3 regions of the Mesorhizobium sp. B2-8-9 genome follow, and region 3 is predicted to be linked to each of the others. Evidence: predicted binding sites of a transcription regulator. Region 3 holds the regulator's gene; each other region holds the start of a gene.

Region 1 (9,570 bases), on a different contig from region 3:
GTGTGATCGACCATCCCCATCTTCGCATAGGGCGAGATGATGAAGGCCGGGATGCGGTTGCCCGGGCCCCAGCGATCGGCCTTGGGCGGCGCGACATGATCCCAGAAGCCGCCATTCTCGTCATAGGTGACGACCACCAGCATATGCGCCCATTGCGGGCTCTTCTCCAGATGCGCGACGAGGTCGGCCAGATGCTGGTCGCCGGAGGTCACGTCGGCATAGCCGGCATGTTCGTTGAGGTTGCCCTGCGGCTTGTAGAAAGAGACCGCCGGCAGCTTGCCGTCGTCGATCGCCTTGATGAACTCGGTGCCGCCGAGCCCGCCATCCTTGATGTGCTCGGCCCGCGCGGCCGTGCCCGGCGCATAGGCTGCGAAATAGTTGAAAGGCTGGTGGTGGAACTGGAAGTTCGGCACGGGCGTCGCGTTCTTGCCGTCGAGCGCCGCCTGCCAGGCGCCCGAATACCACGCCCAGGAAATGCCCTTGAGCGACAGCAGATCGCCGATGGTGATCTCGTGCTGCGGCGGCAGCGTGGTCGGCTGCGCCGGATCGGCCAGCGCCTTGTCGCCACCCTCGGCCGGCTTGTTGGCGCTTGGCTGGTAAGGCGGCTGCATGGTGTTGACGGCGTAGAAGTCGGGCGTGATGGCGCCGTCATTGGCGAATTTCGGCACGCCGCCCAGCGCCGAGGGCGGCGAATTGTCGGCCGGTTTCAGCGTCACGCCATCCGGCTCGACGACGGCAATCTGGGCCTTCACCGGGCTGGTGTCGGCATTTGGATAGTAGGGCACGCAGGCGCAGGCCAGCATGAAATGGTTGAGGAAGGAGCCGCCGAAGGCGCCCTGGAAGAAATTGTCCGCCAGCACGTATTTTTTGGCGATCGCCCACATCGGCAGGATCGAGCCGTCATAATGGCCCATCACCAGCGCGCCGGAATCGGCCCAGGCGACGAACTTGTCGTTCCGGCCGCCGTCGATCTGCATCTGCTCCTGATAGAAACGATGCCACAGATCATGGGTGATGACGCCGGTATTCTCGTTGAAGCCCTTGGGATCGTCGATGGCGAATGTCGCATTGGGCAGATGCGCGCTCTGCGCCTCCGTCACCGCCGGCGTGACGCCCTTGCCGGTCAGTCCGCCCCAGGCCGGCGGCAATTCGGAAAGCGGCTTGCCGTCGCGGTCGAGCTGGCGCGCCTGGTCGGGCGAAACGTTGGCCAGACCGTTGGCGCCGGGGAAGCCGCCATAAAGGTTATCGAAGCTGCGGTTCTCGGCGTAGATGACGACGACGGTGTCGATCTTGTCGTAACCGGCAGGCGCCGCTTGGGCAGCGGCAGAGAGCGATGCCAGCGCCGTGGAGGCGAGGCAAAGGGAGAGAAAGGACCGGATCATTGGAAAATGCCTCGTGGCTTGGGAATGGCTGGAGGACGGCAATGCAGGAACGCAACTGCATCAATGCCCAGCTACTTCGACGCCTTGTCACCTTTGTGACAGTTCGGCCCCGGCCGAACACGGTTTCGTGAGCGGGAAGACCGGTCATCAATCCGTTGCACTCGATCCTTACGCCGCCAAAGAAACCGGGCGAAGAAATCAGGGGTATCGCCGAAGACGATGGGACGTCGGAAAAATCACGCGATCGCCATTGCAGCGGCCACGATCGTCGCCTCCACCACGCCCGCCAACACCGAGGCGCCATCCGGTGTCCATCCCGGCCCGATGACGCGCCAGGAAGCCTTCGCCCGCGCCGAGGCGCTGACGGCGCTGGGGCGACAGATGTTCTTTGATCCGTCGCTCTCAGCCTCGGGCAAGCAGGCCTGCTCGTCCTGCCATGATCCCAACCACGCTTTCGGGCAGGCCTCGGCGGCACCGGTCGAAATGGGCGGAGCCAATCTTGACCAGCCCGGCGTTCGCGCCGTGCCGTCACTGCGCTACCTGCAGGCGGCGCCCGCCTTCACGGAGCACTTCTACGACTCCGAGGACGAAGGCGACGAAAGCGTCGACAATGGCCCGACCGGGGGCCTGACCTGGGACGGCCGCGCCGACCACGGCAAGGACCAGGCAAGAATCCCGCTGCTGTCGTCCTTCGAGATGGGCAACAAGGACGCGTCCCAGGTGGCCGCCAGCCTGCGCAACGCGCCTTATGCCGGCGCCTTCAAGGCGGCCTTCGGCGCCGATGTCTTCGACCATCCGCAAGACGCCTTCGACGCCGCTGTGGAAGCGCTGGGCACCTTCGAGCAGAGCAGCGCCGATTTCTATCCCTATTCGAGCCGCTACGACGCCTTCCTCGCCGGCAAGGCGCAACTTTCCGCGCAGGAATTGCGCGGCCGCATGCTGTTCGAGGAAGCAGCGAAGGGCAACTGCGCGAGCTGTCATCTCAGCGAACCGGCCAATGACGGCGAGCCGCCGCAATTCACCGATTACGGCCTGATCGCGATTGCCGTGCCGCGCAACCCGGCGATCCCCGCCAATGCCGATCCCAATTATGTCGACCTCGGCCTGTGCGGTCCGCTGCGCACCGATCTCAAGGACCGCGTCGAATATTGCGGCCTGTTCAAGACGCCGACGCTGCGCAACGTTGCCTTGCGGAAAAGCTTCTTCCACAACGGCTATTTCCACACGCTGCGCGACGCGGTCGCCTTCTACGCCAGCCGCGATACGGATCCTGGGCGCTGGTATCCGAAGAAGGCGGACGGAACGGTCGACAAATTCGACGATCTGCCAAAGGCTTACTGGGGAAACCTCAACACAGACCCGCCCTTCAATGGCAAAAAGCCCGGCGACAAGCCGGCGCTGACCGATGCCGAGATCGACGACATCGTCGCCTTCCTCGGCACGCTGACCGACGCCGACCAGGCGGGGCAGTAGGGCAAGCAGCCAAGGAGATTGGTGGCTTGCAGCCGCAGCGGTGCGATCCACCGTAAATGTGTGCCAATGTGAACCACGTCATAGGAACGCCAAGTCGCGCCTGCTATTGCCCATCTCTTCACAGATGGAGTCTCCGATGAGGTTCGTCCCGGTGCAGGAGCCGCCTGGCAGCAGCTGGACGGTGTTCGATGCGGCCAATGGCGCGCCGGCCGAATATGCCGGCCGGGTGCTTATCGGCCTGACATCGTGCGAAGCCCGCTGGTTTGCCGCCGTGGGCAACGGCCGCGCCGCTTGGCAGCGGTCCATCACGCCAGGCGTGCAGCTGCGGCTGGTCAGCGGGGGCGGTTGCCAACCCATCCGGGAAAGGCATGGCCAGACAGGTAGTTAGGAAGCCGCGCTGCCAGATTGATTCAGGCAGAGCGATCTCCCATCGATTGCCTTCTCACCTCGCCGGCGCGTAGCGGCTCACCACCATGCCGCTGGCCTAGGGCCTGGAGCCGAGGAGCCTCAGCCTGCCAAAGCCGCCCTTGTCGAAGATGCGGCGGCCGCTGCCCAGAACGGCCGGATTGATGAAGAGCTGGAACTCGTCGACAAGGCCGGCGGCGATCAGCGCCGAGGCGAAGCCGGCGCCGCCGAACACGGCGATGTCGCCGCCCTCGCCTTGCTTCACCGCGTTGACCTCACGCGGCAAGTCGCCGCTTACGACGCGCGTTCGTTCCCAGCGCGAGGTCCCGAGCTTATCGCTCGCCACCACCTTTTCGGCCTCGACGATGCGCTGGGCGAAGGCAAAGAAGCGGTCCTTCGGATATTTCCTCGCCGCGTTGCCCCAATGGGTCAGATAGCCTTCCTCAGCCATCTTGCGGCTCAACAGGATGGTATCGATGGTCGTGAAAACGGCGTTGAAGTCCCGTTTAAGCTCCTCGTCCCATGCGCTGTCGTCGCCCCATTCCCAAAGCTGCCAGCGATGGCCCTCATCGGCGCCGACAAAACCGTCGACCGACATCTGCATCTGCAGGATAAGCTTCTTCATGTCCGGTCTCCCTCGTCAGGAATTGCTGCCTATGAAGGCTCGCGCGGCGGCGGGCGAACGGGCGAAAGCCTGCGCCCAGGCTTCGAAACTGGTCGGGGTGGCATTTTCGGCTGAGGGTGCTTCCAGCGCCCAGCGCTCGCCTCTGTTGAAGCTTGCCGCCGTCTCGCCCAGCGCATCGGCAAAACTCGCCGATATGCCATTGGCGACCATACCGGCCCGCGCATCGGCTAACGGCACTTCATGGTAGGCGACCTCCTTGCCGATCGCCCTCCCCAGGATCTCGGTGGCCTGTTCGAACGTGTAGGAGCCGCCGCCGTGCAATTCGACAACGCGCTGTATCGGAAAGTGTTCGGCATTCAATAGAGCGGCGGCGCGTTCGCCAACGTCCTTGGCGGCAATCAGCGGCATCGGCAGGTCGCCGCGGAAGGGCGAGGCGAAGACGCCGGACGCCGCCTGCTCGACGAAGCCCATGCCCTTGATGAAATTCTCCATGAAGAAGGAGGCGCGCAGATAGACGAGTTCCTCCAGGCCCAGCGCGGCAAGTCGCTTTTCCATCAGCGCGGCGCCAAGCGACGTACCCATTCTGAGATGGGCATTGAGGCCGCTGAGCAGCACGATCCGGCGCAGGCCCGCCTTGGCGATGGAGGATGCCAGCCGTGCGCCGACCTCGTCCTCAAAGTGATGCAGATCGGGCGCGGTGACATCGAAGGGGATCATCACGTAAGCGCTGTCGGCACCCGAGAAGGCGGCGTCGAGCGCCGCCTGATCTTCGAGTGCGACGCCGAGGCTACGGGCGATGCCGCGCACCTCATGCCCTGCCCCGGTCAGTCTGGCCGAGACCTCGGCGCCCACTTCGCTGGTTGCGCCGACGACCACCATCGTACGCTTGACTTGCCGGCTCATATCGATCTCCTCTCGTCAAATGATTTACTTCTGGAACCATTTGACGCAAGGCAAGAACGATGTCAATAGTAAAATGATTTAAAAATGGAACCATACTGATGTCGACCAAGGAACGATCCGGCTGCCCGATCAGCCTCTCGCTCGAACTGCTCGGCGACCGCTGGACGCTGCTCATCATTCGCGACCTGGCCTTCGCCGGGAAAAGGCACTTTCGCGAGTTCCTACAATCCGATGAAGGCATCTCGTCGCGCACGCTGGCCGAGCGGCTGCAGACGCTGGTCGACGAAGGCATCCTCACCCGCAGCGACGACCCGAGCCACGGTCTGAAGGCGATCTACCGGTTGACCGAGGCCGGCATCGACCTTTTGCCGGTGCTGGCAACGCTCGGCGCCTGGGGCAGCAAATACCGCAAGGCCGACGATAAGCTGGCCCGGGTCGCCAACGATCTGGCGGCCGGCGGTCAGCCGGCGCTTGAACGGATGAAAGAGAGGCTCAGAGCCGAGCACCAGGGATAGGTCTGTTCCGACCTCGGCGATTGGCGTGGTCCGGCTACCCCTCGCCGTCAGCGAGCCCGCCCGTGTGGGAGCGGTCGAACCGGCTCTTCGGCCGGCGGCTCGCCCGGCAGCCCCAGTCGCAGCCGCTCCTCCTCGGCGAAGATCTCGGCCTGCGCGTGAATGTCGAACACTTGCTGCTTCAGCCTGCCGCCGTCGACGACGCGCACGATCCATTGGCCATTAACGGTTTTTACGCGGACACTGTCTGGCTCGCTTGTTACCATATACAGCTCCTGCTCTTCATTCGAAGAACTGCCTATCTCCGACCTCACAATACAATCTAGCGCGTCTGGAATTGCCGAAAAGCGTGGCTTATTGTTCTTTAGTGCAAGAGCACCCGCCGTTATTCGGCATATTTGCGAGTTTCACGAATAAAAGCGAGCGTGGCGGCGAAGACATGCCATTGCGCCTAGGTGCAGGCGAGTTCGACTTCGACATGGCGTTCGGTCTGCGAAACGATGCAGCAACGGAATTCGAAGGCGCCCGAGCGGTACTGCAGATTTAGGCAGTGCGGCAGTTGGCCGTGGGCGAGCGCGGAAGAATTCGCCGCCCAGGCGGCGGCCCGGCAGCCTTTGGGGGGGTGATACTGGGTTCGGCGGCCGGGCCTGACCGGAGTTTGCGAGGCCGCCGGCTCCCACCAGCATGCGCTTGGGCCCGGCCAAGGACAAGAACGACCTAGGCCCTAGGACCAAAGCTGCAAGGAGGATGGTCGAGACGACAATTGTACTTGGGCCGGCTGGAAATAGCGTGCCGGACGCCGGCCCGTCAAAAGCCGAAGAAATGCCGGCCGATGAGATAGCCAAGCGCCGCGACGACCAGCGGAAACAATGCCGGCGCGGCCTTGCCGAACAGCGAGGGGTTCATCTCCTTGGCAGGAGCGCTGGGTTTGGCATTGCCGAGGTTCTTGGTCATGGGCTCATTACCGGTTGGGGCTAGGGTAATTCCGGACGGAAAACCGTGACACACTTTTTCCTGGAATTGGCTCCAGCTGCCGGCTAAGCCATTAAATTAGAGGCCGCTTATTAAATTTCCGGCAAGCCCAAAACTACAATTCGCGGCAATTTATTCCGATTGCTGGGTACGCTCGGCGAGCGCGAAGGCCTGAAGGTTGCGCGACTTGCCGGGATCCTGGTCGGCGTTGGCGATAATGGCGTGGAAGGCCGCGCGGGCAATATCCCTCTTCTTGGCGTCCGGGTGCAGTTTTCGCACCGCCTTGAGCAGGTCTTTCGGTTTCATATCGGGGGTGACGACGCGCATCAGCGTATCGCCTATGGCCTGCAATTCGCTGGCATCCATAATGATGAACCCTGCTTTAGCGCATCCAGCCTGGCATATAGCGGTGAGAGCGCGTCATTTTTGTGATGCCCCTCGCGGACTCGGAGCCGCCTCTCTCAGAATCGCGAGGCGGCGCCAAGCCGCCGGCAGACGCTACGCGGCGGCCTGGAGGGGATTGTTCACAATGCGCGTCCATGTCGCCGCGGTCATCGCCCGGCTGGCCCTTGGCCCCGCCGGCGCCGCCTTGACAGAGGCGGCGCTCCGCAATGTCTCGCAAGCGCTGACCTTGGGCGCACAACTCAGCGGCAAGACGAGGTTGGTCCCTGGTTCGGCTAAGGCGCGCCTCGCACATCGTCTTCCGCGCGAATTTTCCCAAGCCTCGGCTGGACTGGCGATAGCAACCGATCGTCCGGCCGGATGCCGGCCTCCTAGGCAGGTATCAAGACGGCGATGCGATGCACGCCCACCTCCTTGCTTGTATTCGTCGCCTCGTCGGTCTTGCCCTTGGAACAGGTGTACATGTCGCCTTCCTTGAGCTTGAATTCCTTGTCCTTTTTCTTGATCGTGAAAGCGCCCGACGTAATCGTGCATACCATGTCGTTGTCCATCACCATTGCGGGCGCGTGCGCTCCGGGCTGGAAGACCACGTCGACAATTGAAATGCTCTTGTAGGCGGGAATGTCGGAATTGCCGGTGCCTACCTCAACCACTCTGATGCCGGGCGCTATCTCCTTGCCATCCTTCGGACCGTATTTCTTGGTCTTTGCGGATGCCATCAGGGTGAACAAGGGCGTGACCGCGGCGGCCGTCATGCTGAGAGCAATTGCAGACCTGCGATTCATGGTTTTCATCGCATCCTCCCAATATGTTGGCTACGCACGAAAGTGCGTAATCGTTATATATTAGCACAGACGCAAGTATGATGCTGGGAATTCGGAAGCGCAGGCCCGCACCGTGTTGGTTAGGAACATTCCGCTAAAAGCCGCGTCCTGACGTGGTTCGGCCAGTCCGTTGGTCGGCGCGGCGTTGGGAACCCCGGCATTGTCGCCGAGTTTAGAGTCCAAGGCGAATTGCTATGGAAGACAGACCGCCAGCCGAAAACCCGAGAAGGACCCTCGTCACGGTGCTGGCAATCTGCGTTCTCATCATCGTCCTATTTTTTATCGGCTTCAAATTTTCGGGACCTGACCAGGGCGCTCTGATCGTGCCCGGGGCAGTACAGCAAGGCAGCAAGTGAATGACTGGCGAGCACCAAGGCCCGACCAAGCTGGGGCGAGCGCCCAGCAATCCTCGACGATTTCGCGCGGCTCCGGGGCCAGTGAGATCGGGTTGACTGTCCTGGGCCGCACCGAGGCGCCCCGCGTGCGGCAAGGGTGACTTCTTTTGGGGCAAGCCGACTACCGCCGAACCCCTCTTCGCCTCGCCCACAGGTCTTGCAACTGAACGCATCCGGCCTCATTCGACTTTCCGCCGGAACTTCGAATGGCAGCTCGTGCAGTCCTGCAGAATGAGGTGCAGGAGATGCTCCGCCGGCATTTTTGCGGGATCGGCCTCGGCGACGCCCGGGCGCTTGCCAAGCAGGCTGCCGCCGTCTACGGGCGGTCCCGTCATTCGCATGTCGGCAGTAATCTCGGCGGGCGCGTTCCCGGCCTTGGCGTCGAGCGCATCGGCAAGCCGGCCGATATGGCGGGCGAGCGCCTCGAACTCCGGCCGGGCCTGGTCGATCTCCGGTTTGGCGGCCGACGGCGCGCCAACTGTGCCCCGCGGGAATCCTGCAATCAGAGCACCGCCGGTGCGGGCGCTGAGTGTGCCCGCCGCTGCCTTGAAGGCCGCCCGCTCATAGGCGCGCTTGCCGTCGAACATCTCGGCAATCGTCTTGGCTGCGGCGGCCATCTCCTTCATCGCGGCCTGGCGCGTCGTAACGATCGCGTTGTTCGGGTCCCGAGCCAGCGACGGTGCGGCTACCGGCAACACGGCGAGGGCCAGCACCGCGGCCGCGCAAACGATGCCAGACCTCATGCCTGCACGTCGACGACGCCCATCATACCCAGCTGCTCATGCTCGAGGATGTGGCAGTGATACATGCGCGTCCCTGGCCGCTCCTGGCGCGTGACGAGCCGCACCGTCTCCCCGCGCGCCACGTTGACCGTGTCCTTCCACGCCAGATAGGGCGGCTTCGAGACCTTGCCGTCGCGCTCGCGCTCGATGAGTTGGAACTGCGTGCCGTGGAGATGGAAAGGATGGTCCATGTCGGCCTGGTTGACGATCTCCCAGAGCTCGGTGTCACCGGCTCTGGCGACGATATCGACGCGCCCCATGTCGAACGCCATGCCGTTGATCAGAAAACCCATCTCCATACCGGTGGGCTTCATCGCCATGGTCTCGGTGAAGACGAGACGGCGGCTAACCGTCGGCTGGCCAAATCGCGCGATCGGCCGCAGCCGCTCGGGCAGCGGCGGCATCGGCTCGGCCTGCGTGTCCGAGACGTCGGCCGTCAGCAGGGCGAGCCCCTTGTCCTCCGGCCGGCCCGGCCCCATCCAGCCGCGGTCGTAGTCGAGCGTGGTGAGGATTGCTGTCCCCGGCTTGTCGAAAGCGACGACCAGCTCGACGCGCTCGGCCGGGCTGAGCAGGATCTCGTCGGTCGCCACCGGCGCCTCAAGCAGGCCGCCGTCGCTGCCGATCACCGTCATTGCCGCATTGACGAAAGCAAGCCTCAGGAAGCGCGCATTGGTGGCGTTGTAGAGCCGCAAGCGCCGTTTCGTGCCCATTGCCACGGCGAGCCGCGGGTTCTTCTGGCCGTTGACCAGCACCTGATCGCCGACGCGGCCATTCATCATGTCGGTCATGGTGTTTTCGGGCATTGAACCGTCGGCGGCGAGGCGAAGGTCGGTTAGGAAGAGCGTGGTGTCTCCATAGGCGGCCGGGATCGGATCGGCCTTGGCCTTGACGAGGA
Region 2 (9,570 bases), on a different contig from region 3:
TTGTAGGCCGAGCTGTCGGCAAGGCCGGTCAGCGCCGTCGACTTGCCTTCGTTGATGATCTGGATCAGCCCGCGCAGCAGGAAGTTCATGCCGAGCGTGGCGATCAGCGACGACAGCCCGCCATAGACGACCAGCGAGCCGACCAGGAAGCCGAGCAGCGTGCCGGTGACGAGCGCCGCCGCGATGCCGATAAACGGATCGTAGCCGGCCTGCACGACCAGCGCGAAGACCCAGGAGGCAAAGCCCATTGTCGCCGGAAATGACAGGTCGATCTCGCCGCAGGTGACGACGAAGACCAGCGGCACGACCACGAATAGCGCGACGGGAAGCGTCGTCAGCACGGAGCTGTAGAGATACCAGGTTGTGAAGACGGTGGGGTTGGCGATGATGAACACCGCCATCATGACTATGAACACGGCGAGCGTGCCGAGCGAGGCGCGGTTGTCGAGGACAAAGCCGCGCAGCCAGTGATTGGACGGATGGCTCCATTCCTTGGCCTGTCCCTTGGCTGCCTTGCCGCTTGCCGTTCCCAGAGGCGTTTGCAGATCGGGTTCCATGGCCTTGCTCATTGCGCTCCCTGCTCCGCGCCCTCGTGCAGTCCCGGCAATCCGCCGGGGTGTGCTACGTCTTCCATGAAGTTGATGAGGTCTTCTGCCGACTTGACCTCGTTGCGGTCGGCCGCGAGCGCCACCTTGCCGCGGTCGAGCACGACGAAGCGGTCGGCGATGTCGAAGACATGGTGGATGTTGTGCCCGATGAACAGGATCGAGCGGCCGCTCGCCCGCACCTGGCGCACGAAATGGAAGACCTTGGCGGTCTCGGTCAGCGACAGGGCCGTGGTCGGCTCGTCGAGGATGATCAGTTCCGCCTGCTTGTAGATGGCGCGTGCGATCGCCACGCCCTGGCGTTCGCCGCCGGAAAGCTGGCCGACGATCGAGTGCGGCGTGAACACTTTCGAGGTGAAGCCGATCTCGCGCATCAGCCGGCTCGCCTCCTCGATCTCCTTGTCGACCTTCAGCCAGCCCATGAAGCTGGTCAACTCGCGACCCATGAAGATGTTGCGCACGATGGTCTGCTGCACGGCCAGCGCGCGGTCCTGGAACACCGTCTCGATGCCGGCGTCGCGCGAGCGCGCCGCGCTCCACCCGGTGACCGGCTTGTCGCGCACCAGGATCTCGCCGCTGGTCGGCTTGACCACGCCTGACAGGATCTTGATCAGCGTCGATTTGCCGGCGCCGTTGTCGCCGATAAGGCCGACCACCTCGCCGCGGTCGACGCTGAGGTTGACCCCGCCCAGCGCATAGACCTGGCCATAGGATTTCTTGATGTCGCGCAGTTCGATGATGCGTTCGCCCATGCGATCCTCGCTGGAATTGTCTGTCTGCCGGTCATCTCGCCGGCCGGGCAATAATCCCGGCCGGCGGCTTGGGAGGTCAACGCAATGCCTGCTTGGCGAGCTCTGAGACGATCTCGTAGTTCTGCGGCGTGACGAAGCCGGCGCCGGTGTCGACATTCATCGGCGCCAGCCCCAGCACCACCTGCTGGCAGAGGCTGAGAATCGGCAGATAGCCCTGCAGGAACGGCTGCTGGTCGGCCGTCAGTTGCACCCAGCCGCCCTTGAAGCCTTCGACGATCTGCGGACTGGTGTCGAAGCCGAAGTTGAAGATGTCGCCGGGCTTGCGGCCTGCCGCCTGCATATAGGTCGCGACATTGCCGAGCATCTGGCCGCCGGGATAGCCGACCGCCTTGACGTCGGGGTGGTTGAGCAGCGCCGCGGTGATCACCGGAATGGCGAGGTTGGGATCCGACGCCCATTCGCCGCTCGGCGGCGACGAGAGCTGGATCACCTCGACGCCCGCCTCCTTCAGCGCCGCCACCGTGCCGCGCTCGCGTGCGCCGCGGCTTTCATTCTCGAACGGGCCGATCATGATCGCCTTGTCGCCGGCCTTGAGCTTGCCGAGCTTGAACGCCTCGACACCGAGCGCGCGGCCCTGCTGCTCCTGCTGCGCGCCGACATAGCCGCCGCCGAACGCCGCCACCACCTTCGGCACCGGCACGTTCTGGTACATCATCTTGATGCCGTCCTTATGCGCCTGTTCGGCCAAAGGCATGATCGCGGCATCGCCCGGATGGCCCATCATTGCGATGCCCTGCGGCTTGACCGCGACCGCCTCGCGCAATTGCTGCACCATCTTCTCGACGTCCCACTGCGAGAAGATGTAGTCGACCTTCGGCCCGAGATCGGCCGCCGCCTGCTTGGCGCCATTATAGACGATGGTGCCGAAGGCGTCGCCCTCGGCGCCACCGACGAAGAAGCGGATGTGTACGTCCTTGCACCATTGCGCGTCGAGCGCGTGCGCCGGCAAGGCAGAGATCGAGGCGCAGAGCGCCGTGGCAGCCGCCACGACGGTCGAGCGCAGAACAGTCCTTCTGGTCGTCATGCACGTTCCTCCCTTTTAGATCCCTCCCGATGGAGGGTTTCGAATTGATCTGCGTCCTCGGTCGGCTCCTCCCGCCGGCCAATCCTCACATCGAATCTGGCCTCAAGCCGGATTGGGCAGGTAGCTGTTCCCTCCCCGGCATTGCTTCAGATAGTCGAGCGCGCGCGCCTGTCCGGTGATCTCGAGGTCGCCGCGATAGACCGGATCGTGCCAGCCCTCGATGTCGATGGCGCCCTTGTAGCCGGCCAGCCGCAACTCGCTGATCACCCGCGTCCAGTCGCTGTCGCCGAAACCCGGCGTGCGCATCTGTACGAAGGGCAGTCGGCCGAACACGCCATGCTCGCGGATGACATCCCAGCGCACCGTCGCGTCCTTGCCGTGGACATGGAAGATGCGCGGCGCCCATTTGCGGATCTGCGGAATCGGATCGATCAGGTACACAAGCTGATGGCAGGGCTCCCATTCCAGCCCGAGATTGTCGTTTGGCAATTCGTTGAACATCAGCTCCCAGGCGTCCGGATTATGCGCGATATTCCAATCGCCGCTCGCCCAGTTGCCGTCCATGGCGCAATTCTCGAAAGCGATGCGCACGCCCTTGTCGGCGGCACGCTTGGCCAGCGGCCCCCACACCTCGCGGAAGCGCGGCAGGCTGTCGGTCAGCTTCTTGCCACGGATGCGGCCGGTGAAGCCGCTCACCGTCGAAGCGCCGAACAGATGCGCATTATCGATCACCGTCTCCCAGGCCGCCAGCACACCGCGATCGACCTCTCCATTCTCGAGCGGATTGCCGAACACCCCGATCGAGGACACGGTCACATCGGCATCGCCGATCGCCTCGCGGATCTCGCCCGCCAGGCGCTTCAGGTCCTTGCCGCCCAGCGTCTGCCAGAAGAAGGGCTGGATGCTCTCGAAGCCGAGCGGCAGGATCTGTCTGACGTATGCGGCCGGATCTTCGAGATTGGCCCGCACCATGGTGCCGATCCTGATATCGAGAAGCGGGTTTGCCGTCATTGTGCTTCCTTGGCGATTGTCACGCGCCGCCCGCTCTCGGCGCTCTCGATGGCGCCGAAGACCATGGCCAGGCTTTTGATGTTGTCGGCGCCGCGCGTCTCCGGCTCGGCGCCGGTCTCGATCGCGTGCATGAAATCCCGGATGATGCCGAGATGGCCGTCGACGCGGTCGGCGGGATCGAGCGGCGGCACTTCGATGGGCTGGGTCTTGTCGATGATCCCGTCGCGGCCGGACGCAATCACCTCCGCCTTCAGCCCGTCGTGGCCATCCCACAAGAGGCTGCCGCGCTCGGCGACGATACGCCAGCTTCCCTCCCAACTCGTGCGGAAACCGTCGGCGCACCAGGAGCCGGCATAGGTGAAGATCTTGCCGCCGCCGAGGTCGAAGACGGCGCTGGCCGACGACCCCTGCCGATACCAGGAATTCACGGGTTCCCATTCCTGGCAATAGACGCTGGCCGGCTCGCCGGCGACCATGTAACGCGCGGCATCGAACGTGTGGATCGCCATGTCGAGCAAGAGCACATGGGCCATCTCCTCGCGAAAACCGCCGAAATGCGGCGCGACGAAGAAGTCGGCGTGGATGCTGGTCGGTTTACCGATGACGCCGGAGTCCAGGAAGCGCCTGATGCGCCTGACATTGGCGACATAGCGGCGGTTCTGGACGACGGCGTGGATGCGCCTCGCCTTGCGCGCTGCCTCGACGATGGCGCGCGCATTCTCGGGGCTGTCGGCCAGTGGCTTCTCGGTGAGCAGATGGCAGTCGTGCGCGAAGGCCGAAAGCGCGACTGCGCGGCGTGCGGCGGGAACCACGACGTCGAACACGGCATCGGGCTTGGTCTGGTCGAGGACGGCGTCGAGGTTGGTGCCGATGACGGCATCGGACAGCGCGTATTCGCGCGCCCTCGCCTGGGCCCGCTCGGCATCGAGGTCGACGAGGCCGACAATGGCGAGCCCGTCGATCTGCTTCACGGCATCGAGCCAGTGCTTGCTCATCGCTCCGCACCCGGCCAGGACGACCCTCATCATCCAGCGCTCCTCCTCCGCCGGTCCCTCCAGACCGGACGTCACGGCGTCCACGGCGTCACCGTAAACGTTTTTCCGTAAACGTTTACGAGAACACACCCGATGGCGTAGAATGTCAACCGGCTGCCTGCAAAAATCGTCCCGAAGCCTTGGCCTGAGCGGCAGCCGGTGCTAGCCAAGGCGGGGGAGAATCCGTCCTTGGCGTCAAGCATCCACGATCTCGCGCGTCACCTGAACATCTCGATCGGCACCGTGTCGCGCGCGCTGAACGGCCGTGCCGACGTCAATGCCGACACACGCCAGCGTGTGCTCGAAGCAGCCAGGAAGCTGAACTATTCGCCCAATCAGTCAGGCCGCAGTCTCAGGCAAGGCGCCACCCGTTCGATCGCCTTCATGCTGCAGCCGCATCCCGGCGACCAGCAATATGGCGAGCCGTTCTTCATCCCGTTCCTGACGGGCCTGCAGGCGCGGCTCGCCGAGCATGACCTGGATCTGATGGTCGTCATGGGTGAGCCGGGCCAATATCAGCAGGAGCGGTTGCGCCGCGTGGTCGAGACGCGCCGGGCCGACGCGGTCGTGTTGGCCAATACGCGAAGGGAAGACGATCGGATCGATTATCTCAGCAAGGCCGGCTTTCCCTTCGCCACGCTCGGCCGAAGTCAGTCCGGCGGCGACACGTATCCTTCACTCGATATCGATTTCGAGAGGGCGGGTGATGAAGCCGTCGACCGGCTGGTCGCGCGCGGCCACCGCCGCATTGCCGCTATCCGCCCTTCGCTTGATCTCAACTTCGGCTACCTGTTCCTCGACGGCTACCGCAAGGCACTGAAGCGGCACGGTATCGAGGTCGACCCCGACCTGATCGCCGACGGCTTCATCAACGAGACCGGCGGCTACCAGGTGACGCCGCAAGTAATGCGCTCTAAAAACCCGCCGACGGCGATCATCTTCAACAATGACGCGATGGCGCTCGGCGGCTGCAAGGCGCTGGCCGAGATGGGTATCAAGCCGGGCCATGACATGGCCGTGATCGTCATCGTCGACACGCCGCTCTGCCGCTACTTCTCGCCGACGCTTACCGCCTTCCGTCCGTCGCTGGAGCCCATGGGCCGGCGGCTGGCCGAGCTGCTGCTCGCTTCGCTTCCCGCATTCGCCGGCCCTGAGGGCACACGCATCATCCGCGAAGTCTGGCCGCTGGAGCTGATCGCAAGAGAGAGCGATTGAGCAGAGGCTTTCCCTTCTCCCCTTGTGGGAGAAGGTGGCCGAGCGAAGCTCGGTCGGATGAGGGGTGTTCCAGGGAAAGCCGGCGTCTCACTCCGCTGGAGCACCCCTCATCCGTCTCGGCGCTACGCGCCGATCCACCTTCTCCCACAAGGGGAGAAAGAAACTGTCACGCAACCATCACGTTCACGTCCTAGACCGCTCGACGGGAACCGGCTCGCCGCATCGCCGATGCGCGTTCCTTCCAGGCCGCTCTGCTCGTCAAGAAGGGGATATCGATGAAACATTTCAACCGGACCGTCGCGCTCGGCGCGGCACTCGCCTTGTTCACTTCCCTGACCCCGGCGCTCGCCGACGACGTCGCTTACGTCAACAAGGGGCTCGTCGGCATCGGCCGCATCCCGGCCAACCAGAAGGACAAGTTCGGCGAGACCTTCGGTTCAGGTTCCGGCATGGCGATCGATACCAAATCCTGGACGCGTGAAGGGGCCACCTACAGGGGTTCGCTCTGGCTGCTGCCGGACCGCGGCTACAATGTCGTCGGAACCACCGATTATCGCCCGCGCCTCAACACCATCTCGGTCGAGTTGGCCCCGACCGCTCCTGGCGCGGCGCCCGCCGCCGGACAGGAACAGTCGGGCGTTAAGGCGACGCTCGCCGACACGATGCTTCTGACCGACGACAAGGGCGCCGACGCCACCGGCCTCGATCCGTTGAACGGCGTGCGCGCCGCCGCCGGCGACATGCCGATGCTGCCTGAGGCCAATGGCAAGCTGGCGCTGGACGACGAAGCGATCGTGCGCCTGCCCGACGGCACGATGTTCATCTCCGACGAATACGGTCCCAACATCTACCGCTTCTCGGCCGAAGGCCGCCTGATGTCGGCGACCCAGCCGCCCGCGGCGCTGGTGCCGATGCGCCACGGCAAGCCGAACTTCGCTTCCGACAATCCCGGCCCGGGCGCCGCCGAACCTGATCCGAAGGATCCCGAGACCGGCCGCCAGAACAACCAGGGCCTCGAAGGCATGTCGATGACGCCGGACGGCAGGTTCCTGATTGCCGTGCTGCAGTCGGCGGCCCGCCAGGACGGCGGCGATTCCGGCTCGACCCGCCAGAACACCCGCGCGCTGGTTTACGACGCTTCCGATCTCGCCCACCTCAAGCTGGCGCATGAATATGTCGTGCCGTTGCCGGTTTTCAAGGATGCCAAGGGCAAGACCAAGGTGGCCGCTCAGAGCGAGATCGTCGCACTCTCCGACAAGAGCTTTCTGATGCTGGCGCGCGACTCAGGCAACGGCCAGGGCGTCAAGGGCGACGAGTCGCTCTATCGCAAGATCGAGATCGTCGACCTCTCGGCCGCCACCGATATCGCCAACGGCCCATTCGACGCCGCCGACAAGCCGGTCGCGCCGAAGGGCATGCTCGACCCGTCGGTGACGCCGGCCAAGCTGACGCCGTTCATCGACATCAACGACAAGGGCGAGCTCGGCCGTTTCGGCCTGCACAATGGCGCGCCGAACGACAAGGACAACCTCTCGGAGAAGTGGGAGGCTATGTCGCTGGCGCCGGTGCTCGACCCGAAGCTGCCCGACGACTATTTCCTGTTCGTCGCCAACGACAACGACTTCCTCACCCAGGACGGCTTCCAGGTCGGCGCTGCGTACAAGGCCGAGGACGGCGCAGATGTCGACACCACCTTCCTGGTCTATCAGGTCACCCTGCCCGGCCTTTCTGGAAACACCACTCAGTAATGGGATGCGGTCGGCTGCCGCGGCAGCCGACCCTTTCTGAAGGGATGCATGAGCATCAGGCCTGCGATAGCATCGCGGGCCTGATTCAGTTTCGGCCCCACCGCCATGGATAACAACATGGATGACAAACAGCCCGCCCGCCGGCGGACCGGCGACCTGACCAGCGGCCCCATTCCGCGCACGCTGCTTTTGTTCGCCCTGCCGGTGCTGGGCTCCAACGTGTTGCAGTCGCTCAACGGCTCGATCAACGCGGTCTGGGTCGGTCGCTTCCTCGGCGAGGCGGCGCTGACGGCGACCTCCAACGCCAATCTGGTGCTGTTCCTCATCCTCGGCACCGTCTTCGGCATCGGCATGGCGGCGACCATTCTGGTGGCGCAGTCCGTCGGCGCCCGCGACCTGCCCGAGGCAAAGCGCATCGTCGGCACCAGCGCCACCTTCTTCTTCCTCGTCTCGGTCGTGTTCGCCGTCTGCGGCTGGATCTGGGTCGACGCCATCCTGACCGGGCTCGGCACGCCGGCCGATGCCTTGCCTTTGGCGCGCGCTTATTTGCGCATCATCTTCGTCGCCGTGCCGATGATGAACCTTTTGTCCTTCGTCATGACCGTGCTGCGCGGCGCCGGCGATTCGCGCACGTCGTTCGCCTTCATGGCGCTGGCGGTCGTGCTCGACGTCGTGCTCAATCCGCTGCTGATCCGCGGCATCGGCCCCTTCCCCGAGCTCGGCATTGCCGGTTCGGCAACGTCGACGCTCATAGGCCAGACGGTGAGCGTGATTGCCATCCTGATCGTGCTTTATGTGCGCAAACACCCGCTGCGGCTGGCGGGCAGCGATCTCTCGCTGCTGCGGCCCGACCCGAAATTGCTGCGCATCGTCGTCTTCAAGGGCATTCCGATGGGGCTGCAGATGATCGTCATCTCGGCCGCCGCGCTCACCGTGATGGGCATCGTCAATTCCTACGGCTCCCAGGTCGCCGCCGCTTACGGCATCGCCGCGCAGCTCTGGACCTATATCCAGATGCCGGCTCTGGCGATCGGCGCCGCCGTGTCCTCGATGGCGGCGCAGAATGTCGGCGCCGGGCGCTGGGACCGCATCGGCAGGGTCGCGGCGTCGGGCGTCGGCTTTAACCTGGTGCTGACCGGCGCGCTGGTGGCGCTGCTTTTCGTGTTCGACCGCGCGGTGCTCAGTCTCTTCCTCAGCACCGACAGCGCCGCGATCGACATCGCCGCCCACATCAACAAGGTGGCGTCCTGGTCGTTCATCCTGTTCGGCATCACGATCGTGCTGTTCGCCACGGTGCGCGCCACCGGCGCTGTCATGCCGCCGCTGATCATCCTGATCATCTCGGTGTTGATCATTCGCACCGGCTTTGCCTATTCCATGCGCAGCGTCATCGGCCAGGAGGCGCTGTGGTGGAGCTTTCCGGCAGGTTCGATCGCCTCGCTGGCGCTGGCCGCCGCCTATTATCGCTTCGGCCGCTGGCGCACGATGCACATGATCGAAGACCGGCCGGCGGCCGGCGAGCCGCCCGACACGGGCCTCGGCGTGCCGCGCCAGCGCGCGCAGCTCCTGCCGGAGACGCCGAACGGCTAAAATCCGCGACGACAGGAAAACGTGAAAATCCGCTACCGCGCGTATTTGGCGCCGAAGCCAAGTGCCACCAGCGAGAAGACGACGATCATGCCGGCAAAGGCCAGGCTTGCGATGGTTGCGTTCGCCAGGCTCGACAGGATGCCGATGCCGATCACCGGCAGCGCGTTGCCGCAGAAGCAACAGATGAAGAAGGCCGACACCACCTCGGCGCGGCGGTCGGCCGGCGCGATCTGATTCAGCACTTGCAGGCCGCCGCGATAGCCGAGCGCCGCCGCCACGCCGCAGAGCGCCGTCGCAACGATCATCAGGAGCATCGAGGCATAGACCTGCGCCGCCACGATCAGCGCCACGGTCGGGATCATCAGCACCAGCGCGGCAAGCATGGTGGAGCGGCTGGAGAGCCATGTGGTGGCGACGATGGTGATGGCCGCCACAATCGACAGCTCGAAGAAAAGCCCGCCAGCCTCGGCATGATTGGTCACATGCAGCTGCTGCGCCAGGATGCTCGGCGCCAGCGCCGCGTAGAAGCCG
Region 3 (9,570 bases):
CATGCGGGTGTCGAGCTCGGTCGCCTTCAGGAACCGGGCAACAGTGCCGAGTTCCGACGCGCGCGCGGTGTCCGCCGGTTGGGTAGACGTCGTGTCGGTCATGATTTCCTCCCACCGGCTTGCCGTCTGGCGCGGATGCCGGAACTCAGCCTAGAAGCTATCCGCCTGAGGCAGAACGGCAAAATCTTTTGAAAACGCCGCGGCTTTAAAGCATCCCAGGAAAAGTGCGTAGCGGTTTTCCGTCCGGAATTGCGGCAACAAAAACCAGGAGCGGTTCATTGAACCGCTCCTGGCCGCGGCGCGGGTATTTTGATCGAAGGCAGGCAAGGCTCAGTTGCAGACCTGGACGCTGCCGGCGGGCACGCCCGCGCAGACCTCGTCCTTCTTGATCCAGCCGGCGTCGATGACGACGTTGAGGTTGTCCTTGGTGATCGCGACCGGCGTCAGGAACAGCGACTTGACGGTGTTGCCGCCGGGCGTCGTGAAGTCCTTGGCGCCGGCGATGTCGCCCATCTTCTTGCCGTCGGCGAGCTGCGAGGCGATCTCGGCGGCGTTCTTGCCGAGCTCGCGCGCGTCTTTCCACACCGACACGGTCTGCGTGCCGAGCGCGATGCGGTTGAGTGCCGCGTGGTCGCCGTCCTGGCCCGAGACCGGCACGGTGCCGGCCAGCCCCTGCGCCGTCAGCGCCGCGACAACGCCGCCGGCGGTGCCGTCATTGGCAGCCACGACCGCGTCGACCTTGTTGTCGTTGGCGGTCAGGAACTGCTCCATGTTCTTCTGCGCGTTGGCAGGCAGCCAGCCGTCCGTGTAGGCCTCGCCGACATTCTTGATCTTGCCGCTGTCGATGGCGTCCTTCAGGACTTCCATGGAGCCGGCGAACAGGAAGTCGGCGTTCGGATCGGAGCCCGAGCCCTTGATGAAGACATAGTTGCCTTCCGGCTTGGCCTTGAACACCTCGCGGGCCTGCATGCGCCCGACTTCCTTGTTGTCGAAGGTCAGGTAGAACACGTCCTTGTTCTCGATCAGGCGGTCATAGCCGACGACCGGGATTCCTTCATCGAGCGCCTTCTGCACCGCGGGGCCGATTGCCGAGGCATCCTGCGCCAGGATGATCAGCGCGTTGGCGCCCTGCGAGATCAGGCTTTCGACGTCGGTCAGCTGCTTGCCCGGATTGGACTGCGCGTCGGCCGAAATATACTTGTCGCCAGCGGCCTCGATGGCGGCCTTCATCGCTGCTTCGTCGGTCTTCCAGCGCTCTTCCTGGAAATTCGACCACGACACGCCGATCACCTTGTCCTTCGCCTCGGCGACAGACGCCAGCGTCAGCGACATGGCAACGCCCGCCAGAATGGCGGCTGCAAATTTCTTCATGATATCCTCCCTGCGCCCGTGCGGCGCGACCCAGACTGGCCCGAAGGCCGGCACAGAGGCTTTTTTTCGAGCCTCAAAAAAATACTGGTCCAGCACAACAGCGCTGTCAACCGAGATTCTGATGGGTTTTGATGGGCTCAGGCATTTTTTTCGGTATCCGCAATAAATAATGACATGGCCCCTGGCTTCTGCCACAATCCCTAGCGTGTCAGCGACAGGCCATGGCATTATCACAAGGCCGCGATGATTGGGGAGGACGTGCGAGACGATGTCGGTCGGAATCCGCCACGACGATTTGCGCCGGCGCAACCGCGCCATGGTGATTTCGGCGGTACGCCGCGCCGGTCAGCCATCACGAACCGAAATTGCCGCCACCACTGGGCTCAGCCACTCGACCATTTCGGCGATCTCCGCCGACCTGATCCAGGAGGGCATTCTCACCGAAAGCAAGGCCAGCGAGCCGACGGCGTTGAAACGCGGCCGGCCGCAGATCGGCCTGGCGCTGAACCCTGAAGCCGCCGCGGTGCTGACCGTGGTGTTGTCTCTGAACTTCCTGTCGGTCGCCGTGATCGACTATGCCGGCCAAGTTGTTGCCGAGGAGCAGCAGCGCCTGGACACGCTTGTTATGCCCCGCGACGAGCTGATCGGCGAATGCGTGGCGATCGTGCGGCGCCGGCTGCAGGATCCCGACCTCGACATTGGCAGCGTCGCCCGCATCGCCATGGGCATTCAGGGCATCACCGATTCGCATGCGCGCTCCATGCTGTGGTCGCCGATAACGCCGCTGACCGACATTCCTTTCGCCGACATCCTAGAGAAGGAGTTCGGCATCTCCGCCACCATGGAGAACGACTGCAACATGATGGCGGTGGCGCTGCAATGGCGCGACCCGGAGCGCTATCGCGACGACTTCATCGCCATCCTGTTGTCGCACGGCATCGGCATGGGTCTCGTGCTCAAGGGTGCGCTGTTCACCGGCACGCATTCCTCCGGCGGCGAGTTCGGCCACATGATTCACCGCCCGGGCGGGGCGCTTTGCCGCTGCGGCCGCCGCGGCTGCGTCGAGGCCTATGCCGGCAACTATGCGATCTGGCGCAGCGCCATGAAAATGAGCGAGGACGCCGAGCCGGTCGACGTCGGCGACGCTGACATGCGGGCCCTTGCCGCGAAGGCGCGCGAGAGGGACGGCCCCGAACGGGAGGCTTACCGCCGGGCCGGCGAAGCGCTTGGTTTCGGTCTCGGCAGCCTGTTCGCTCTCATCGACCCGGCGCCCGTCGCCATGGTCGGCGTCAGCGCGGCCGCCTTCGACCTGATCGAGCCGGCGCTGCGCGAGGCGATCGCCCAGACGGCCGGCGGCCAGCACTCCGAATCGATCTCCTTCGACACCGAGCCGAACGAACTGCCGCTGATCCGCGAAGGCTGCGCCATGCGTGCGCTGACCTTCGTCGACCAGGAGATTTTCGCACCCGGAGGCCAGGCGAGAGCGGGGACGGGAAAGAACGTGGCCTGAGGCAGCCTTGAAGAGGTCCGGGGACAGCAGCAGACGCTTGAAATTAGCGAAGGCCCCGCAGCTTCGTCATTCCAGGGCGGAGCAGGAGCGAAGCTCCGTCGCGGAGACCCTGGAATCCATGCCGCCACCTCCCGCGTCGAGCGCAGCGGCACAGAATTCTGGACTGTCGCAACGCATCGACATCACGGAATGGATCCTCGGGTCTGCGCTGCGTCGCTGCGCTCCTTGCTCCGCCCGTGGATGACGAAGCACAAGCGTCTCGACTAACCGCCAATGCACGCGATCCGACGCTGGAGACAGAATCCGTCAGCGCCTCGGCGCCTTAGCCCTAATCTTCCCTGATCGCGTAACCCGCCCCGCGGATGGTGCGGATGACGTCCGGCATGCGGCCGTTGTTGACTGCCTTGCGCAGGCGGCCGACATGGACGTCGACGGTGCGTTCGTCGATATAGATCGTCTCGCCCCAGACATTGTCGAGCAGCTGGCTGCGCGAGAACACCCGGCCGGGATGACGCATCATGAATTCCAGCAGCCGGAACTCGGTCGGGCCGAGCCTGATCTCGCTCTTCTTGCGGTAGACGCGGTGCGACTCGCGGTCGAGCACGATGTCGCCGACTTTGAGCACGCTGGACAGCACCTCCGGCTTGGCGCGGCGCAGCAGCGCCTTGACGCGCGCCATGAACTCCGGCGTCGAGAACGGCTTGACCAGATAGTCGTCGGCGCCGGTCGAGAGGCCGCGCACACGGTCGCTTTCTTCGCCCCGCGCGGTCAGCATGATGATCGGCAGCCGCTCGGTCTCGGGCCGCATCCTGAGGCGCCGGCAGAGCTCGATGCCGGAAACCGCCGGCACCATCCAGTCGAGCACGAGCAGGTCGGGAACGTTTTCCTGAAGGCGGATTTCGGCCTCGTCGCCGCGGGTCACCACTTCGACCTGGTAACCCTCGGATTCGAGATTGTAGCGGAGCAGCACCCCAAGCGGCTCCTCGTCCTCCACCACCATGATGCGTGGCGCGATCATTGGCAGGTACCCTTCGTCAGGCCGCCGGCGCCGACATTGTCGTCTCGTCCTGCTTGGGACGATTCGCGGGCAATTGCGTGCCGGTCAGCACATAATAGGCGTTCTCGGCAATGTTGGTCACATGGTCGCCGATGCGCTCGAGATTCTTGGCGCAGAACAGAAGATGCGTGCAAGCGGTGATGTTGCGCGGGTCTTCCATCATGTAGGTCAGGAGCTCCCGGAAGACGGATGTGTATTTGACGTCGATGCGCTCGTCGTCATTGCGAAGCTTGGCCAGCGCCGTGGCGTCGCCCACCGTATATTCCTGGATCACGGCCTGGACCTGGATCAGCACCAGCTGCGCCATGGAATCGATCGAATGCGTGAGGTCACGCGGCGCGGCGCTGACGCCGACCGAGCCGACGCGCTTGGCGATGTTCTTGGCGAGGTCGCCGATGCGTTCGAGGTCGCCCGCCATGCGGATCGAGCCGACCACGTTGCGCAGGTCGTCGGCCATCGGCTGGCGCTTGGCGATCAGCGTGATGGCGCGGTCGTCGAGCTCGCGCTGGCGCGCGTCCATGATGGCATCGTCGGAAACGACGCGCTGCGCCATGGCATTGTCGGTCTCGAGCAGGGCCTTGGTCGAAGCGCCGACCATGGAGGCGGCGAGATCGCCCATGTCGTTGATGAGCCGGCTGATCTGCCTCAGATCCTCGTCGAAGGAAGCGACGGTATGTTCGGCCATGATGATGTCCTCGTATGAGCTCAGCCGAAGCGGCCGGTGATGTAGTCCTGCGTGCGCTTTTCGCGGGGCGAGGTGAAGATCTTCTCGGTCCGGTCGAACTCCACCAGCTCGCCCAGATACATGAACGCCGTCTGCCGCGACACGCGCGCCGCCTGCTGCATGTTGTGGGTGACGATGACGATCGTGTAGTCGGCCTGCAGCTCGTCGATCAGTTCCTCGATCTTGGCGGTCGACAGCGGATCGAGCGCCGAGGCCGGCTCGTCGAGCAGGATGACCTCGGGCTTCACAGCAACGGTACGGGCGATGCACAGGCGCTGCTGCTGGCCGCCCGAGAGGCTGAGGCCGCTGGCGTTGAGCTTGTCCTTGACCTCGTTCCAGAGTGCTGCCCGCTTCAGCGCCTGCTCGACGCGGCTGTCCATCTCAGCCTTGCTGATCTTCTCATAGAGCCTGACGCCGAAAGCGATGTTCTCGTAGATCGACATCGGGAACGGCGTCGGCTTCTGGAACACCATGCCGATCTTGGTCCTGAGCAGGTTGAGGTCCTGCGAGCGGTCGAGGATGTTCTTGCCGTCGAGCAGCACCTGGCCCTCGGCGCTCTGCTTCGGATAGAGCTCGTAGATGCGGTTGAGCACGCGCAGCAGCGTCGACTTCCCGCAGCCCGACGGGCCGATGAAGGCGGTCACGCTGCGCTCGGGCAGGGACAGGTTGATGTCCTTCAGCGCCTTCGACTGGCCATAGTAGAAATTGAGGTTCTTGACCTCGATCTTGGCCTTCTCGACGGTCGTGTCGGCTGCGTTCAGGTCGGTGGACAACATCGGTTTCATCTGTCCTCTCTGCGTCCGGTTAGGCTGCGGGCGATGATGCTCAGCCCGAGAACCGTCAGGGTGATTATGAGTGCGCCCGTCCAGGCCAGTTGCTGCCATTCCTCGTAGGGGCTGAGAGCGAACTGGAAGATGGTTACCGGCAGGCTGGCCATCGGCGCATTGAGATTGCTCGACCAGAACTGGTTGTTGAGCGCGGTGAAGAGAAGCGGCGCCGTCTCGCCGGAGATGCGGGCAATCGCCAAAAGGATGCCGGTGACGATGCCGGAGAGCGCCGCGCGATAGGCAACCGAGCGGATCACTACCCAGCGCGGTGCTCCGATGGCGGTGCCTGCTTCGCGCAGCGCGTTGGGCACAAGGTTCAGCATGTCCTCGGTGGTGCGCACCACGACGGGGATCACCAGGATCGACAGCGCGACCGCGCCGGCAATCGCCGAGAAGTGCCCCATCGGCCGCACCATCAGCTCGTAGACGAACAGGCCGATGATGATGGAAGGCGCCGACAAGAGGATGTCGTTGATGAAGCGCACCACCGTCGTAAGCTTCGAGAAGCGTCCGTATTCGGCCATGTAGGTGCCGGCCAGCACGCCGATCGGCGTGCCGACGACGATACCGATGATCGTCATGACGATGCTGCCGTAGATGGCATTGAGCAGGCCGCCGGCATCGCCGGGCGGCGGCGTCATTTCCGTGAACACGGAGAGCGACACCCCGGAAAGCCCCTTGTAGAGCAGGGCGCCGAGAATCAGCGCCAGCCAGGCCAGCCCGATGCCCGCCGCGACGACGCACAGCGTCATCATCACGGCATTCTTGCGCTTGCGGCTTTGGTGAAGCGATGCGGCAGTCGACATCGGTCAGGCTCCTGTGCGGCTATCGATGCGCAACAGCATGTAGCGTGCGAGCGCGAGGATGATGAAGGTGATGATGAACAGGATCAGGCCGAGCGATACCAGCGAGGATGTATAGAGGTTGCCGTCGGCTTCGGTGAATTCGTTGGCGATGGTCGCCGAGATCGTCGTGCCCGGCGCAAACAGCGAGGCGCTGATGCGGTGCGCGTTGCCGATGACGAAGGTGACGGCCATCGTCTCGCCGAGCGCGCGGCCGAGGCCGAGCATGACGCCGCCCATGATGCCGATGCGGGTATAGGGGATGGTCACGCGCCGGGTCACTTCCCAGGTCGTGCAGCCGATGCCGTAGGCCGATTCCTTCAGCACCGCCGGCACCGTGTCGAACACGTCCTTGGTGATCGAGGTGATGAAAGGCAGCACCATGATGGCGAGGATCAGCGACGAGGTCAGCAAGCCGATGCCGTAGGGCGGACCGGCAAACAGGCTGGAGAGCCCCGGTATGCCGTGGAAAAGACTGATGATGAAGGGCTGCACAGTCGTCTGCAGGAACGGCGCGAAGACGAACAGGCCCCAGATGCCGTAGATGATCGAGGGAATGCCGGCGAGCAGCTCGACGGCGATGCCAATCGGACGCCTGAGCGGGCGCGGACAAAGCTCGGTCAGGAAGATGGCGATACCGATGCCGATCGGCACGGCGATGAGAATGGCGATGGCCGAAGTGACGATGGTGCCGTAGATGGGCGCGAGCGCGCCGAAATTCTCGGTGACCGGGTTCCAGGATTCGGTGGTCAGGAAGGAGAAGCCGAACTTCGACAGGGCCTCCCACGATCCGGCGACCAGCGAGATCGCGACCCCGCCGAGCAGAACGAGCACGAGGATGGCGGAAAGGCGCGTCGCCGTCCGGAAAACCATGTCGGTGACGGCGAAGCGGCGCACCGTCGCTTCTCTGGTCCGCATGGCGGACGATGTCGCGGCTTCGGAAACGGCTGTCATTTAGCCCCTCGCATTTCGAAGAGACAGGAGGGCGCCGTAGACGCCCTCCCTATTTTGCGGGAATTACATGCCGGAGTAGAGCGGCTTACCGTTCGCGTCGACGATGTCCTTGCTCCACATTTCCTCGACGCTCTTCACGACCGCCTCGGGCATCGGAACATAGTCCAGCCCGGCGGCCAGCTCGTCGCCCTTGGCATAAGACCAGGCGAAGAACTTGAGCGCTTCGGTCGTCGCCGCGGCGTCGTCGGGCTTCTTGTAGACGAGGATCCAGGTGGCGGAGGTCATCGGCCAGGATTCGGCGCCGGCCTGGTTGGCCAGGATGACGCCGTAGCCCGGCTGCGAGCTCCAGTCGGCATTGGCCGCAGCGGCCGAGAACGCGGCGGCGGTCGGCTCGACCTTCTTGCCGTCCTTGTTGATCAGGTCGGTGTAGGTCAGCTTGTTCTGCTTGGCATAGGCGTATTCGACATAGCCGATCGCGCCGCCGGTCTGCGACACGTTGTTGGCAACGCCTTCATTGCCCTTGGCGCCGATGCCCACCGGCCACTCGAGCGCGGTGTTGACGCCGACCTTCGACTTCCAGTCGGCGCTGACGTCGGCCAGGTAGTAGCTGAAGTTGAACGTGGTGCCCGAGCCGTCCGAACGGTGGACGACGGCAATCGCCTGGTCGGGCAGCTTGACGTCGGGGTTGAGCTTCTTGATCGCCTCGTCGTTCCAGTTGGTGATCTTGCCGGCGAAGATGTCGGCGAGCGTCGGACCGTCGAGCACCAGCTCGCCCGGCTTGATGCCTTCGAGGTTGACGACCGGCACGATGCCGCCCATCACCATCGGGAACTGCGCGAGGCCGGTGGAGGTGAGATCCTCGCCCTTCAGCGGCGCGTCGGAAGCGCCGAAGGTGACGGTCTTGGCCTTGATCTGCTTGATGCCGCCGCCGGAGCCGATCGACTGGTAGTTGAGACCGATGCCGGTCTCCTTCTTGTAGGCGTCGGCCCACTTCGCGTAGATCGGATAGGGGAAGGTGGCGCCAGCGCCGGAAATGTCGGCTGCCATCGCGGCGGCCATGCTAAGGGTTGATGCCGCAGCCATTGCAATTGCAACGGCCGCAGAGCGGATGAAATGTCTCATGTGGCCTGCTCCTGTTCGGAAGATGGTCTTTCGGCACCCGTTGTATCGGCGCCCGGTCAGCGCAATAGCCCTCGATTATTACAGTCGCATGACAGTTTCGTGTCAGCCCGGTAACGTCTGGACGAGGATGCTCGGAAGGGTTCCGCAGCGGCCTCGAAGGGCCGGACGGAGTTTGCCGCGGAAATCAGCAACTTGTCTGACTTTTGAAACAAAATTTATCCCGGCGGCCGGATGACGGCCGCCGGGAAATAAAATCCGGACGAGAGTGCGTTGCCTGTAAGCCAGAGCGGATCATGGCCTGGCCATCGCCGAAAACAGGGTCCGTTGGGGTAGAGTCGACGCTGTTTCTTGTCGGCGGTCGCTGCTCCCGCCCGTAACCGAAGAGCGGAATCAATGTCATGATTGTCCGAGCTTGGCGCTTGCTTTGGTATGGTGCGATCGCACCATACGCATGCGTCAGCCCCTTGCCGCCGTCCTGCCCGCCAAATTCGTTTTAACCGGCGTTGCGCCGGGTCTCGACGTCCGAACCCAGCCAGCGCTCGAGCTTTTCGAGCAGCGCCCGCGGACTGATCGGCTTCGGCAGGTAATCGTCCATGCCGGCTTCCAGGCAGCGTTCGCGGTCGCCCTTCAGTGCATGCGCGGTGACGCCGACGATCGGCACATGCGTGCCCATGTCCTCCTCGAGCCGGCGGATCGCGCCCGTCGCCTCCAGCCCGTTCATTTCCGGCATCGATACATCCATCAGGATCATGCGCGGATTGAGCCTGCCGAAGGCGTCGAGCGCCTTGCGGCCGTTGCCGACGATCTCGAAGCGGTAACCGGTCTCGCCAAGAATCTGGGTGAACACCATCTGGTTCACCTCATTGTCCTCGGCGACGAGGATGTCGAGCTCGCGCTCGGCATCGGCGGGGCACGGACGAGCCCGCGCCGGGGGCGGTTGCAGCATGGCGCGCTCCGATGCCGCCGTCTGCGCCGGAGCGGCTCGCGGGGGGCTGGCGGTGCCAATGGCGGGTTGCGCCGCCGCGCTGCTGTGGCGGTGACGCTGGATGGTCGAGACCAGCGTTTCCAGGAGAATGGAGGAGCGCGCCGGCTTGATCAGCTGCGCATCGATGCCGAGGTCGCGATAGGCCGTGCCGGCAAGCGACTGGTCGACCGAGGTCAGC

What was found. Region 3 encodes PhoB, which activates phosphate uptake and scavenging genes when phosphate is short. Its sites were predicted from a motif close to TGTCATNNANCTGTCAT; they were not measured.
Region 1: the regulator PhoB is predicted to act here: its motif matches at 1,525-1,541, upstream of FJ423_RS27785 (acid phosphatase).
Region 2: the regulator PhoB is predicted to act here: its motif matches at 5,866-5,882, upstream of FJ423_RS05075 (esterase-like activity of phytase family protein).

Annotation. Positions count from the first base shown of each region.
Region 1 covers NZ_VFTQ01000031.1:61,746-71,315, reverse strand. The annotation lists gene FJ423_RS27785 (acid phosphatase) at 1-1,382, opposite strand, end outside; gene FJ423_RS27780 (cytochrome c peroxidase) at 1,602-2,855, shown strand; gene FJ423_RS27775 (hypothetical protein) at 2,992-3,243, shown strand; gene FJ423_RS27770 (dihydrofolate reductase family protein) at 3,340-3,885, opposite strand; gene FJ423_RS27765 (NmrA family NAD(P)-binding protein) at 3,901-4,788, opposite strand; gene FJ423_RS27760 (helix-turn-helix domain-containing protein) at 4,887-5,303, shown strand; gene FJ423_RS27755 (hypothetical protein) at 5,351-5,566, opposite strand; gene FJ423_RS33745 (hypothetical protein) at 6,108-6,254, opposite strand; gene FJ423_RS27750 (hypothetical protein) at 6,405-6,638, opposite strand; gene FJ423_RS27740 (hypothetical protein) at 7,046-7,468, opposite strand; gene FJ423_RS27735 (cytochrome c) at 8,073-8,636, opposite strand; gene FJ423_RS27730 (multicopper oxidase family protein) at 8,633-9,570, opposite strand, start outside.
Region 2 covers NZ_VFTQ01000003.1:149,368-158,937, reverse strand. The annotation lists gene FJ423_RS05110 (ABC transporter permease) at 1-569, opposite strand, end outside; gene FJ423_RS05105 (ATP-binding cassette domain-containing protein) at 566-1,357, opposite strand; gene FJ423_RS05100 (substrate-binding domain-containing protein) at 1,434-2,441, opposite strand; gene FJ423_RS05095 (sugar phosphate isomerase/epimerase) at 2,544-3,452, opposite strand; gene FJ423_RS05090 (Gfo/Idh/MocA family oxidoreductase) at 3,449-4,480, opposite strand; gene FJ423_RS05085 (LacI family DNA-binding transcriptional regulator) at 4,676-5,701, shown strand; gene FJ423_RS05075 (esterase-like activity of phytase family protein) at 5,977-7,449, shown strand; gene FJ423_RS05070 (MATE family efflux transporter) at 7,567-9,039, shown strand; gene FJ423_RS05065 (MFS transporter) at 9,072-9,570, opposite strand, start outside.
Region 3 covers NZ_VFTQ01000041.1:21,163-30,732, reverse strand. The annotation lists gene FJ423_RS30550 (sugar ABC transporter permease) at 1-102, opposite strand, end outside; gene FJ423_RS34685 (hypothetical protein) at 151-279, opposite strand; gene xylF (D-xylose ABC transporter substrate-binding protein) at 331-1,371, opposite strand; gene FJ423_RS30540 (ROK family protein) at 1,640-2,881, shown strand; gene phoB (phosphate regulon transcriptional regulator PhoB) at 3,210-3,899, opposite strand; gene phoU (phosphate signaling complex protein PhoU) at 3,916-4,623, opposite strand; gene pstB (phosphate ABC transporter ATP-binding protein PstB) at 4,644-5,447, opposite strand; gene pstA (phosphate ABC transporter permease PstA) at 5,444-6,295, opposite strand; gene pstC (phosphate ABC transporter permease subunit PstC) at 6,299-7,285, opposite strand; gene pstS (phosphate ABC transporter substrate-binding protein PstS) at 7,349-8,407, opposite strand; gene FJ423_RS30505 (response regulator) at 8,901-9,570, opposite strand, start outside.